Regions from separate parts of the Metabacillus sp. B2-18 genome, predicted to be linked through region 4. Evidence: predicted binding sites of a transcription regulator. Region 4 holds the regulator's gene; each other region holds the start of a gene.
The links. The regulator Rex, encoded in region 4, represses fermentation and respiration genes when NADH is low (regulators of the CRP and FNR family bind a similar motif). The targets are predictions, from matches to a motif close to TTGTGAAATATTTCACAA.
Positions count from the first base shown of each region.

Region 1: LPC09_RS20225 (cytochrome c oxidase subunit 2A) is a predicted target of Rex. The motif match lies at 949-966, and genes of this name have one in related genera.
Region 2: qoxA (cytochrome aa3 quinol oxidase subunit II) is a predicted target of Rex. The motif match lies at 1,802-1,819, and genes of this name have one in related genera.
Region 3: LPC09_RS25120 (L-lactate dehydrogenase) is a predicted target of Rex. The motif match lies at 1,401-1,418, and genes of this name have one in related genera.

Region 1 is NZ_CP088245.1:3,978,168-3,981,230, forward strand. Features, by position in the region: gene LPC09_RS20215 (aldo/keto reductase family protein) at 1-394, opposite strand, end outside; gene LPC09_RS20220 (winged helix-turn-helix transcriptional regulator) at 561-878, shown strand; gene LPC09_RS20225 (cytochrome c oxidase subunit 2A) at 1,028-1,150, shown strand; gene LPC09_RS20230 (cytochrome c oxidase subunit II) at 1,166-1,636, shown strand; gene LPC09_RS20235 (b(o/a)3-type cytochrome-c oxidase subunit 1) at 1,636-3,063, shown strand, end outside.
Region 2 is NZ_CP088245.1:4,965,695-4,968,757, reverse strand. Features, by position in the region: gene LPC09_RS24810 (DNA topoisomerase III) at 1-535, shown strand, start outside; gene LPC09_RS24805 (VOC family protein) at 540-935, shown strand; gene LPC09_RS24800 (SRPBCC family protein) at 961-1,419, shown strand; gene qoxA (cytochrome aa3 quinol oxidase subunit II) at 1,900-2,826, shown strand; gene qoxB (cytochrome aa3 quinol oxidase subunit I) at 2,885-3,063, shown strand, end outside.
Region 3 is NZ_CP088245.1:5,045,805-5,048,867, forward strand. Features, by position in the region: gene LPC09_RS25115 (L-lactate permease) at 1-409, opposite strand, end outside; gene LPC09_RS25120 (L-lactate dehydrogenase) at 439-1,371, opposite strand; gene LPC09_RS25125 (DUF3895 domain-containing protein) at 1,615-1,953, shown strand; gene LPC09_RS25130 (TolB family protein) at 2,048-2,902, opposite strand.
Region 4 is NZ_CP088245.1:240,425-243,487, forward strand. Features, by position in the region: gene LPC09_RS01365 (ABC-F family ATP-binding cassette domain-containing protein) at 1-131, opposite strand, end outside; gene moaC (cyclic pyranopterin monophosphate synthase MoaC) at 356-844, shown strand; gene LPC09_RS01375 (redox-sensing transcriptional repressor Rex) at 918-1,562, shown strand; gene LPC09_RS01380 (twin-arginine translocase TatA/TatE family subunit) at 1,592-1,786, shown strand; gene tatC (twin-arginine translocase subunit TatC) at 1,803-2,552, shown strand; gene LPC09_RS01390 (YdiK family protein) at 2,568-2,771, opposite strand; gene LPC09_RS01395 (CPBP family intramembrane glutamic endopeptidase) at 2,768-3,063, opposite strand, start outside.

The sequences.
Region 1 (3,063 bases), 1.4 Mb from region 4:
TTTCATCAACAGGTGTTTCTGGATCATAACGGTGACAGTAATAAATGTCCACATAATCAGTATTTAATCGTTTTAAGCTGGCATGAAGCTGTTCAAACACATGCTTTCTAGAAAGTCCACGATCATTAGGTCCTTCCCCCATCGGCCAAAACACTTTGGTTGCTAACACATATGAATCACGACTGTACCCACCAAGTGCTTCTCCGACAACTTTTTCAGATTCCCCTGTTGCATATACATTTGCTGTATCAAATGAATTTAGTCCTAAATCATAGGCTGTTTCAATCGTTTTAACTGCTTTATCTTTTTCAGTAGAAGCACCATATGTAAGCCAGCTTCCTAAGCTTACTTCACTTACTTTTAATCCTGATCTGCCTAAACGTCTATATTTCATCTCAACATCTCCTTTAACAAAATGAATGAACATGTTATTTGTGGTATCGTTTACATTTGTAAATTATATATAGTTGCCAAATGGTATACAAGTACTGAAATATTATTGATATAATAAAAAATAAGTTATCTACTTTACTTTTTATAGTAACTATAAGGGGGATACTATGGAGAAAGCAAACGAGTTACATATTGAATGTTCCATTGAAAAAGCACTAAATATTATAGGTGGAAAATGGTCATTTCTTGTTATTAAACAACTCTTTGATGGAACAAGAAGATTCGGTGAACTACAGCGTGCAATCCCGAATATCAGTCCAAAAGCACTAACAGATACACTTCGTCATTTAGAAAGTCATGAAGTACTAACTCGTGAAACCTTTGCAACTGTACCTGTGACAGTTCAATATACTTTAACAGAGAAAGGCCATGCTTTAAATATAATGTTAAAAGAAATGAAAAAGTGGGGAGCACAGTGGGGATAACTGAGGCTTCATATATAATAGGATATTAAGCAGAGTGAACTCTTATATGAGTTCACTTTTTTTATTTTTCAAGTGAGATTTATCACATCAATTTTTATTGGAATCCCTTAACCTTACCTTAAGAAAAGCAAAATGTAAGGGGGATTATGATGAGCAAAAAAATAAAGCACGAAGATCATGAACTTAAAGGTACTTTAATTAGTGTTTTTGTCATTGGTTTTTTCATTGTAGTCATGTGGTTTGGTGTTTATTTCTTTTATTTATCACGATAGTTAGGGGGTTTTACGATGCACTTTCATAAATTTGAAAAAATCTGGTTAGGATTCGGTATTATTTCTTTAGTTTTATTTCTAAGTATTATTGGAGTAACAGCATTTGCTTTCAATCATCATCCTTCAGGGGGGATGGATACAATCGATCCTGATAAAGTAGAGCAAACAGCTCCTTTTGACAACCCTGGTGTACATCAAATTGATGACAACACATATGAAGTGATTATCGTTGCAAAAGCATTTGGGTACGATCCAGCGGAAATAAAAGTACCAGTTGGAAAAAAAGTAGTTTTTAAGGTAGCTAGTACTGATGTTACTCATAGCTTCTCAATTGCAAAAACAAATGTAAACATGATGGTTGTACCTGGTCAAATTAATACAAAGGAATATACGTTTGATGAGGCTGGACAGTATTTGGTGATTTGTAACGAGTACTGTGGCACAGGGCATCATTTTATGAAAACAACAATTGAGGTGGTTGAGTGATGAAACAGATTAGTTTAGGAGATAGAAAGCTCGCTATTACAAATATTGTTGTAGCATATATTGCTTTTTTAATAGGTACATTTTGCGGTCTAATGCAGGTGTTTATTAGAAATGATGCACTAACACTTCCACCATGGCTTGACTATTATCAAATACTAACAGCACATGGCGTTTTATTAGCACTTATTTTTACAACTTATTTTATCTTTGCATTTCTTATTTCTGGAATGAGCTATTCCCTCGGTGCTTTTGGACCGAAAGTACGCCTTTTTTCATGGATTGGATTTTTTGTAACAACAGCTGGAACAATTCTTGCAACCGTCGAAATTATTGCTGGCAGAGCTTCTGTTCTTTACACATTTTACGCACCACTTCAAGCAAGCGGATGGTATTATGTAGGTTTGGCACTATTCGTAGTAGGAACTTGGATATACAGCTTTGCCCTTATTGGTCATTATGTAAAATGGAAAAAACAACATAAAAAACAACTAAGCCCTTTGTTTGCCTATATGACGATATCTACTCTTATTCTTTGGATTATTGCTTGCCTAGGTGTAGTAGCAACTGTATTATTTCAATTTATTCCTTGGGCATTTGGTTGGGTTGATACTATAAATGTTGAATTGAGCCGTTCACTTTTCTGGTATTTCGGGCACCCGCTCGTATACTTCTGGTTGTTACCTGCTTATATGGCATGGTATGTAGTTGTTCCAAGAATTATTGGCGGAAAAGTTTTTAGTGACTCACTTGCTCGTTTGTCATTCGTGTTATTTATTTTATTTTCTATACCTGTTGGCTTTCACCATCAGCTTACAGAACCAGGTATCTCAAGCTTTTGGAAGTTTTTACAGACAGTTTTAACATTTATGGTTATTATTCCATCATTAATGACTGCTTTCTCTATGTTTGGAACATTCGAAAGAACAGGAAGATTAAAAGGAGCTTCAGGATTATTTGGTTGGTTCTTTAAACTTCCTTGGAAAGATATTCGATTTACATCTTTATTCATAGCTATGTTCTTCTTTATCCCAGGTGGAGCTGGTGGAATAATCAATGCAAGTTTCCAGCTAAACGAGGTTGTCCATAATACCCTTTGGGTTGTTGGACATTTTCACATTACCGTTGGTACACCTGTTGCTATGACATTTATGGGACTAACGTTTTGGTTAATACCTTACTTAACAGGTAGAAAACTAACAAAGTCGATTCAGAAACTGGCTTTCATTCAGATCATTACTTGGTCAATCGGTATGTTGCTCATGAGTACCTCACAGCATATTTTAGGTTTACTAGGAGCACCGAGACGTACAGCTTATGCCGGTTATATGGATGATCCGACTGCTTTAGAGTGGTTCAATGGAATACTATCCAACCATGTAACAATGGCCATTGGTGGGACGATTCTCTTTTTATCTGCGATGATCTTA
Region 2 (3,063 bases), 410 kb from region 4:
TGTTCCTGAAGATCTAAAATCACCTGTGTTAACAGCTGAATGGGAACAAAAGCTGACTAAAATTTCAAAAGGAAGCTTACCAAAACAGGCTTTCTTAGATGAGATGAAGAAATACGCAAAAGAGGTTGTAACTGAAATTAAAAACAGCAAACAAACCTTTAAGCATGATAACTTAACAGGAAGCAAATGTCCGGACTGTGGCAAGCTCATGCTAGAAGTGAACGGTAAAAAAGGTAAAATGCTTGTTTGTCAGGACCGCGAATGTGGCCACAAAAAAGGCATATCAAAGGTAACGAACGCACGCTGTCCAAACTGTCACAAAAAGCTTGAACTGCGCGGACAGGGTGAAGGTCAAATGTTTGCTTGTAAATGCGGACACCGTGAAAAAATGTCTACATTCCAAGAAAGACGGAAAAAGAACCAAAACAGCAAAGTTTCAAAACGCGAAGTTGCTAATTATATGAAAAAGCAAGATGATAACTTTTCAAATAATGCTTTGGCAGATGCTTTAGCAAAGCTTAATTTAAAGGAGTAGCAAAATGAGTCGCAAAATTGGACATCTCACAATCCTTGTTTCAGATTATGATGAAGCCATTGATTATTATATTAATAAGCTCGGGTTTGTTTTGCTTACTGACAACTCATTTGGAGAAGGCATGCGCTGGGTAACAGTTGCTCCTTCTCGAGAATGCGGAACGGCAATTGTATTTGTAGAAGCCGATAATGATGAGAAAAAGGCACGTGTAGGTTCACAAGCTGCGGATCATGTATTTTTGGTGATTGAAACAGATGACTGTTTGCGTGAATATCATATAATGAAAGAAAAAGGGGTGCGCTTTTTAGGTGAACCCCAAGAAATGCCATGGGGAACAGAGGTTGTGTTTGAAGATCTCTATGGAAACCGTTTTGACCTGCTGCAGGTGAAAAGTTACTAAGATTTTAAGATAAGGAAGATATAACGTGCCAATCATAAAGACAGATATGTTTATTTATGCCCCTCGTGACATTTGCTTTGATGTTGCGCGAGATATTGATATTCATACCCAATCCACAAGTCAAACAAATGAACGTGCGATTGGTGGTGTAACAAGTGGCTTAATCGAGTTAAACGAAACGGTCACATGGGAAGCCGTCCACTTTGGAATCAAACAAAACCTAACTGTTCGGATTACGGAATTTGATTTCCCAAACCGATTCGTCGACGAAATGGAAAAAGGAGCCTTCAAACGCTTCTACCACGTCCACGAATTCATCGAAAAACCAAACGGCACACTCATGCTCGACACATTCGACTACACCTCTCCATTTGGATTCATAGGAAAAATCGCGGACCGACTGTTTTTGGAGCAGTACATGAGGGAGTTTTTGATAACGAGGAATCGGTATATAAAAAAAGTTGCTGAAGAGAGAGTTGGATGAGGTGCCTGTCACTTCCCGAAGTTTGTCGGAATTTGTAATAGGAATCCCAAAAAGAAGGGCCGCTGTTTGCGGCCTTTTTCTATGTTAGGAAGAGTCCTGTTGGGCGGGGCAAAAATTTGATGTGTCATCTACTGGATCAACCAGAGACAGAATCTATAACCAGGATATTAAAAACAATTCATTTCCCATCCCCCACCATTACAAGCACACCATCCCATGTAAGTAGAAATTTTTCCATAAAAGTGAACAATTTATGATCAATATATTACGAAAAAGTGACTAATAGTTGAACGATATATGACACATGAATTTACCAATAAACTTATCAGTGAACGTCTGATATGATGTGATTAACGATCTTGTGTGATCTTTCACACTGATCTTGTGCATGTTTTCACAAAGTGTTGTCGGGGTATCTAACCCTGATGATGTAGGTATAGAAAGAAGAAGCTTATGTGAAGGAAAGAAAGGAGTACTTATATGAAATTAAAATGGACTTTGTTCACAGTTATGGTTTCCATTGCCGCATTGTTATCAGGATGTGAGCCGTTACTGGTTTTAGATCCTAAAGGGCCACAGGCAGAAAGACTAGCAAGTGACATCTTATTATCTATGGGAATTATGTTGTTTATCGTTCTTGTTGTTCTTGGACTATTAGCTTATATGTTAGTGAAATATCGTGCTTCTAACATGCCTGATGATTATGAGCCGCCACACATTCATGGAAATGTATGGGTTGAAGCAATTTGTGTAGGGGTACCAATTATTATTGTTGCTTATCTTTCTTTTGTGTCAGTGCAAAGTAACTATATTGTTGAAGCACAGCCTGAAGGATATGAAGATAAAGAGCCTTTAGTTGTTTATGCGTCATCTTCTAACTGGAAATGGCATTTTAGTTATCCAGAAGAAAATATTGAAACGGTGAACTATTTATATGTACCAACAGATCGTCCGCTTGAATTTAAATTATATTCACATGGACCAATTACAAGTTTCTGGATTCCACAGCTTGGTGGACAAAAGTATGCAATGAATGATCACATTACAACACTTCATCTTGCAGCAGATCATGCTGGTGAATTTTTAGGAAGAAACTCAAACTTTAGTGGTGAAGGATTTGCTGATAACACGTTTAACGTAACAGCTATGTCTCAAACTGAATTTGATGAGTGGGTGGACGAAGTAAAAGAAACAGCTGAACCACTTACTGAAACAGAATTTGAAGAGTTATTAGAGCCAGGTCATCTTGGTCAATTAACATATACGGGAACTCATTTAGAGTTTGCTCCACCAAATCACGGTCATCACAGTGAAGAAGGTTCAGAGTCTGAACATGAAGGACATGAAGCAGAAACAACTAAAACTGACTCACACGAAGAGGACCATTCAGAACACAGTAATCATTAATCTTTAAAAGATATCGGATCTTTAAAATAAATTCACTTCCGAAAGGAGTCACAAACGTATGGATTTCTTTGATCGTTTTGCCGTACCTCATCCAAGCTTTGCAATCTATGCTTCGATGGTAGCCATTGGTTTAACTACGATTGCTATCATTGCTGGATTAACGTACTTTAAAAAATGGGGTTATTTATGGCGTGAATGGATAACAACAGTTGACCATAAACGTATCGGTATTATGTA
Region 3 (3,063 bases), 330 kb from region 4:
TTGGTACACCAAAGCCTGCCGCTCCTTCGAGAAATGCGTTGAAGCAAAAGCCAATTAATAATAGATGAATCCGTTGGTCTTGAGAAATGCCTACTATACTTCCTCGTAATATATCAAACTTCCCTGATTCTACTGCTATTTTATATAGCCATACTGCCATCACAATGATGTAACCAATCGGCCATAATCCTACTATTGCCCCTTGAATGACACTTCCGATTGCTTCCCCTAAAGGAAGCTTAAAGATTACTAATACAATTAAAAAGGTTACAACTAAGTTTAATAGAGCTGCATGTATTCCCTTCATTTTGAATACTGTCAAACATAATAGAAATAATATGATTGGTATGGCTGCAACTAATGCTGATATGGCGAGATGCTGAAATGGGTCAAACGTTTCAACTAACATGATGATTTCTCCTCTGTGTGGTTTCTAAACTAACCCCAAATAGTAGCTTGAATATCTTTTAGTGTTTGTACTGACTTTGTCAATTTTTCCTGTTCTTGATCATTTAAAGAAAGCTCAACAACTTTCTTTATACCTGTGCGATTGATAACAGATGGTACCCCGATATAAACATCACTGTGTCCATTTTCCCCTTCAAGATAAGCCCCAACTGGTAAAACCACATTCTCGTTCTTTAAAATTGCTCTTGTAATTCTCGCTAATCCCATTGCAATTCCGTAATATGTTGCCCCTTTAGATTCAATGATTTTATAGGCTGCATCACGAACTTGAACGGCAATTTCCTGCTTTCGTTCCTCTGTTAATTTCGGTGCAACCTGTGTACCAGAGATATTTGCAGAGCTCCATACAGGTAACTGAGAATCACCATGTTCACCGATAATATAGCCATGTACACTTGTTGGTGCTGTATCGAATTCTTCTCCTAGTAAATAGCGAAATCTAGCAGAGTCTAACACTGTTCCAGATCCGATTACTCTTTCTTTTGGCAATCCAGAAAATTTCCATGTTGCGTAGGCTAAAATATCAACCGGATTTGTTGCCACTAAGAAAATTCCGTTAAATCCTGATTTCATAATTTGATTTACAATAGATTCAAAGATTTTCACATTTTTACTTACTAGATCTAATCTTGTTTCCCCTGGTTTCTGTGCTGCACCGGCACAAATAACAACAAGTGCTGCATCCTTGCAATCTTCATAAGTACCAAATTTGATGCTCATAGAATTTGGTGCATAAACAATTCCATGATCTAAGTCCATTACGTCACCTTTCGCTTTTTCCTCATTTAAATCTACAAGCACTAAATCATCACTGATTCCTTGATTCATTAACGCATAAGCATAACTTGATCCAACCGCTCCAGTACCAACTAATACAACTTTATTTCCAAGTGTTAAATTCATTTTGTATTCCTCCAATTTATCGTTTTATATTGTGAAGTTTTTCACAAGAGATTATATATTGTTGTGTTGATCATCAACTTGAGATCATTGTAACATCGTAATTTTATAAAGAATGTGAGAAAGATCACATAAGGTATTAAAAAAATTGATCCTAAAATAAACTAGGATACTAATTTGTAGTAGAATGAAATGTAATCCTATTATTTACTTCCCTTAAAAATGCTCAAAAGAGGTGGTCATGATTTGACGATTCAATCAGCTCATTCTTATATAAATCAGTATTTAAAAGAAAACACCATTATATCTGCAAAAGATTTATGCCAACATCTTATTACAAATCATGGTTTTTCAAGTGATGCCTATTCTACAGGTAGACCTAAATTATATGTGGATGTTGTGAAGTATCTTGAAAACTTACAAAAAAATGGGCATCTAGATGCTCTTGAAAAAAACCAAGAGAATTGTAAATACAAGGTCTTAACTGTAGAGATTCCAGATGATTCTCATAAAGAAAGTGATAAGATCGAGGAAAATGACAATAAAAATGATGATTATGAAGATCTGCAAATGACTTTATTTTAAAAAGTGAAGATATGAAATTTAACACTACTTATAATTGATTTATAAAAAAGCAGTAATTTCCCTACAAATGGATAACTACTGCTTTTTTTATGCTTTAATTTAGTTCGTATCTGACAAATGCCACCTGCTTACTGTCTGGAGACCATGAATTTACATTGATCGTACCCTGACCACCAAACAGCTTGATTAACAAACTTGACTCTCCACCTGTACTGGACATGATTCTTAATTCAACATCCTTATTAGGAGGATGGTCCCCAGGTTCCACCTCTCCTTTTTTATAAGCAAGATAAACTACCTTCTCTCCATCAGGAGAAACATGTGGAAACCAATTATTGCTTTCTTCAAATGTTATTCTCGTTTGTTCACTACCATCTGCATTCATACGCCAAATTTGCATCAAACCGGACCGAGTGGAATTAAACCAAATATGCTTTCCATCTGGTGAGTATTCAGGGCCATCATCTAAGCCCGGAAGATCTGTTAGCTGTTTTTCCTCTCCGCCATATGCTGGGATCGTATAAATGTCGTACTGGCCATTTCTTTCTGCACAATAAGCTAATGTCTTTCCATCAGGTGACCAGCCATGAAGATAAGATGGAGCCATTGGCGTTACGAGAGTTGGAATGCCGCCTTTTGCAGGAAGGATGTATATGCGTGATTGATGATCCAGGGCAGTGTGGTGACTGATAGCAATCTGAGATTCATCAGGAGATAAAACATGATCGTTGTTACAGGAGGTTGCAAAGCCTGTTTCTATGAGGCTATTTTCATAGGTATTTAAATCAAAGGAGTAAAGATGACCATCACTGTTATAAATAAGCTTTCCATCACGGGTCCAATTTGGTGCTTCGATTACCTTATGAAAGGACGCTAGTGTCTTCCTTTCACCAGTTTCAATATTGATTATTTCCAGGAAGCTTTTTATTTTTTCTTTTATAGATTTCATGTAAAAATCCCCTTCCATATCTCCTAAGATTTAGATCAAGTTTATCAAAAATCTAGCTATACTCCATTAATAATATGCTAAATTAACATGTATTTTCCTCTTATTTAACAAATAAAGGAACAAAACTCCACTCCTATCAGATTCATAACTTTTTATCTTGA
Region 4 (3,063 bases):
GTTGATTTCCCTGCTCCATTGCGACCAACAATCGCAACTCTATCTCTAGTTTGTACTTCCAACTTAATATTCGATAAAATAGGGTCAGCACCAAAGTATTTACTAAGTTGATTTATTTGTAACAATATCATTGTTTTCACCTCTACTAATGCTTTAAGTGTAGCTTAGTTTTGGGGTGCCTGTCACCACCCGAATTTTGTCGACGGAAAAGAAAAGTGCTCTTGATTCAAGTGTGTCATATACTCTTAGATGTTAAACGGGTGATTCTTGCTTTTTGTATCCATATAATTGTCACAATAACAAAACAGACAGAACCTAAAAAATAGTGTATAGTCTAATTTAAGGAGATTTGTATATGTCAGAGTTTACTCATTTTAATGAACAAGGCCGAGCGAAGATGGTTGATATCTCGGCTAAAGAAGAGACTGTTAGAACAGCTCAAGCTAAGACAAGTATTCAAGTAACAAAAGAGGTTTACGAAAAAATTACTAATCATGAAATAGGAAAGGGTGATGTATTATCAGTTGCACAAGTAGCTGGAATTATGGCTGCTAAGCAAACATCGCAGGTCATTCCTATGTGTCATCCGATTTCAATAAAAGGTGTAAACATTGAGTTTGATTGGGATGTTCGTGATAATCATTATACTTTATTGATCTCAGTTACTGTGAAAACAAAAGGAAGTACAGGTGTTGAAATGGAAGCGTTAACCTCTGCTAGCATAACAGCACTAACTGTTTATGATATGTGCAAAGCAGTGGATAAAGGAATGATTATAGGCCCAACCTATTTAGTAGAGAAAACAGGTGGTAAAAGCGGCGATTTCTTAAGAAACGAAATATGACATGGATTTTACTAGTATCTCCAAAATCCTTTAAGCATTGTCATATGTGTTTGTGTGAATGTGAGGGATAAGATTGAATATAGACCAAACGAAAATACCGCAGGCAACTGCTAAGAGATTGCCTTTATATTATCGGTTTTTAAAAAATTTACACTCGTCAGGAAAGCAACGTGTCTCATCCGCCGAGTTAAGTGATGCAGTAAAAGTAGATTCCGCTACAATCCGCAGAGATTTTTCATATTTTGGAGCTCTTGGAAAAAAAGGATATGGATATAATGTGAATTATTTGTTATCCTTTTTTAGAAAAACATTAGATCAAGATGAGATAACGAAAGTATGTTTAATTGGTGTAGGAAATTTAGGAACGGCCTTTTTACATTATAATTTCACTAAAAATAACAATACAGTTATTTCTCTAGCTTTTGATGTAGACGAAGATAAGGTAGGTAGTGAGATTGGTGGGGTACCGGTCTTCCATTTAGATGAGATGGAAAACCATCTTCCTGATGATGTTACAGTTGCAATCTTAACTGTACCAGCGCCAGTTGCACAATCAATAACAGACCGTCTCATTACAAAGGGAATTAAAGGAATATTAAACTTTACACCAGCACGATTAAACGTGCCGGATGAAATAAGAATTCATCATATCGATTTAGCAGTAGAGCTACAGTCTCTAGTATATTTCTTAAAACATTATCCTCATGAGGAGAAATAAATAATAGCCCAGAAAAGGAGGTGGATTCGATGCCAACAGTAGGAATCGGAAGCCTTTTACTTATCGTATTTGTAGCATTACTTATCTTTGGACCAAAAAAGCTACCTGAACTTGGAAAAGCAGCAGGTAATACACTTCGCGAATTTAAAAATGCAACAAAAGGTTTAGCAGACGACGATGATGAGCAAGACAGCAAAAAAGAGAAAAAGGAAGAAGTCAAGTAAGATAGGATGAACCGATATGAAACATGATGAAATGTCGGTCATGGAACATATAACCGAACTAAGAAAACGACTCGTTATTGCTGTCGTTTTCTTTTTCGTAGCGGTTATAGCTGGATTTCTACTTTCCAGACCGATTATTATTTATTTGCAACAAACAGACGAAGCAAAATCATTAACATTAAATGCTTTTAATTTAACAGATCCATTAATGGTTTATATGAAGTTCGCTTTCATAATAGCATTTGTTATTACTTCACCGATTATTTTGTATCAGCTATGGTCGTTTGTTAGTCCAGGTCTATATGAAAAAGAAAGAAAAGTAACATTGAGCTATATTCCTATTTCACTTTTGTTATTCCTTCTCGGGATTTCCTTTTCTTACTTTATCCTGTTTCCGTTTGTAATCGACTTTATGGAAAGAATATCAACTGACTTGGATATAAATCAAGTTATCGGAGTGAATGAGTATTTCTCGTTCTTATTACAGCTAACGGTGCCATTTGGTATACTGTTTCAATTACCGGTTGTAATAATGTTCCTGACTAGATTAGGAATTGTTACCCCTATGTTTTTATCAAAGGTTAGAAAATACGCATACTTTGTATTGTTAGTTATTGCAGCTTTAATCACACCGCCTGAACTAGCGTCCCATTTGATGGTTTCCATACCGTTGTTTATTTTATATGAAATTAGCATCTGGATTTCCCGTATTTCCTATCGAAAGGCACAAAAGGCGCGGTTTGAAGAAGAGAACATAAAAAAATGAGACTCGTGATAAGTCTCATTTTTTTATGTTCATTTTTTTTATTTTTCTTGATAAAGTAAACATTCGAATCGCAACGCCGATATCAAAGGTTGCGATCAGCATTAATAAAATAGTTGGAAAGGTAAAGATCCCATTCTCGGCACTGTTTATTGCTAAGTAAGTAAATAGCAACCCCATAATTAAATAAAAAATGGCCATGGAAATAGGATTAGTTCTCATGATAAAAAGCCTCCAATAATTACTTGCATTTGTTCCATTTGCTTCATCATTCTTTCTATATCTTCCTGGAATACAGTCTGGATAATAACGACCATTGTATTCATAGCGACATGAGCAAAGATTGGGACGAGTATTCGTTTTGTTTTAACATAAAGAAATGCAAACGTGAATCCCATTGAACCGTACAATAGAACATGCTGTGGTTCACCATGTAATAGTGAAAAAATAAGTGAACTTATAATAGCAGCAATAAAGAAGTTTGTTTTAGTATAAAGTACCCCAAAAAGTATTT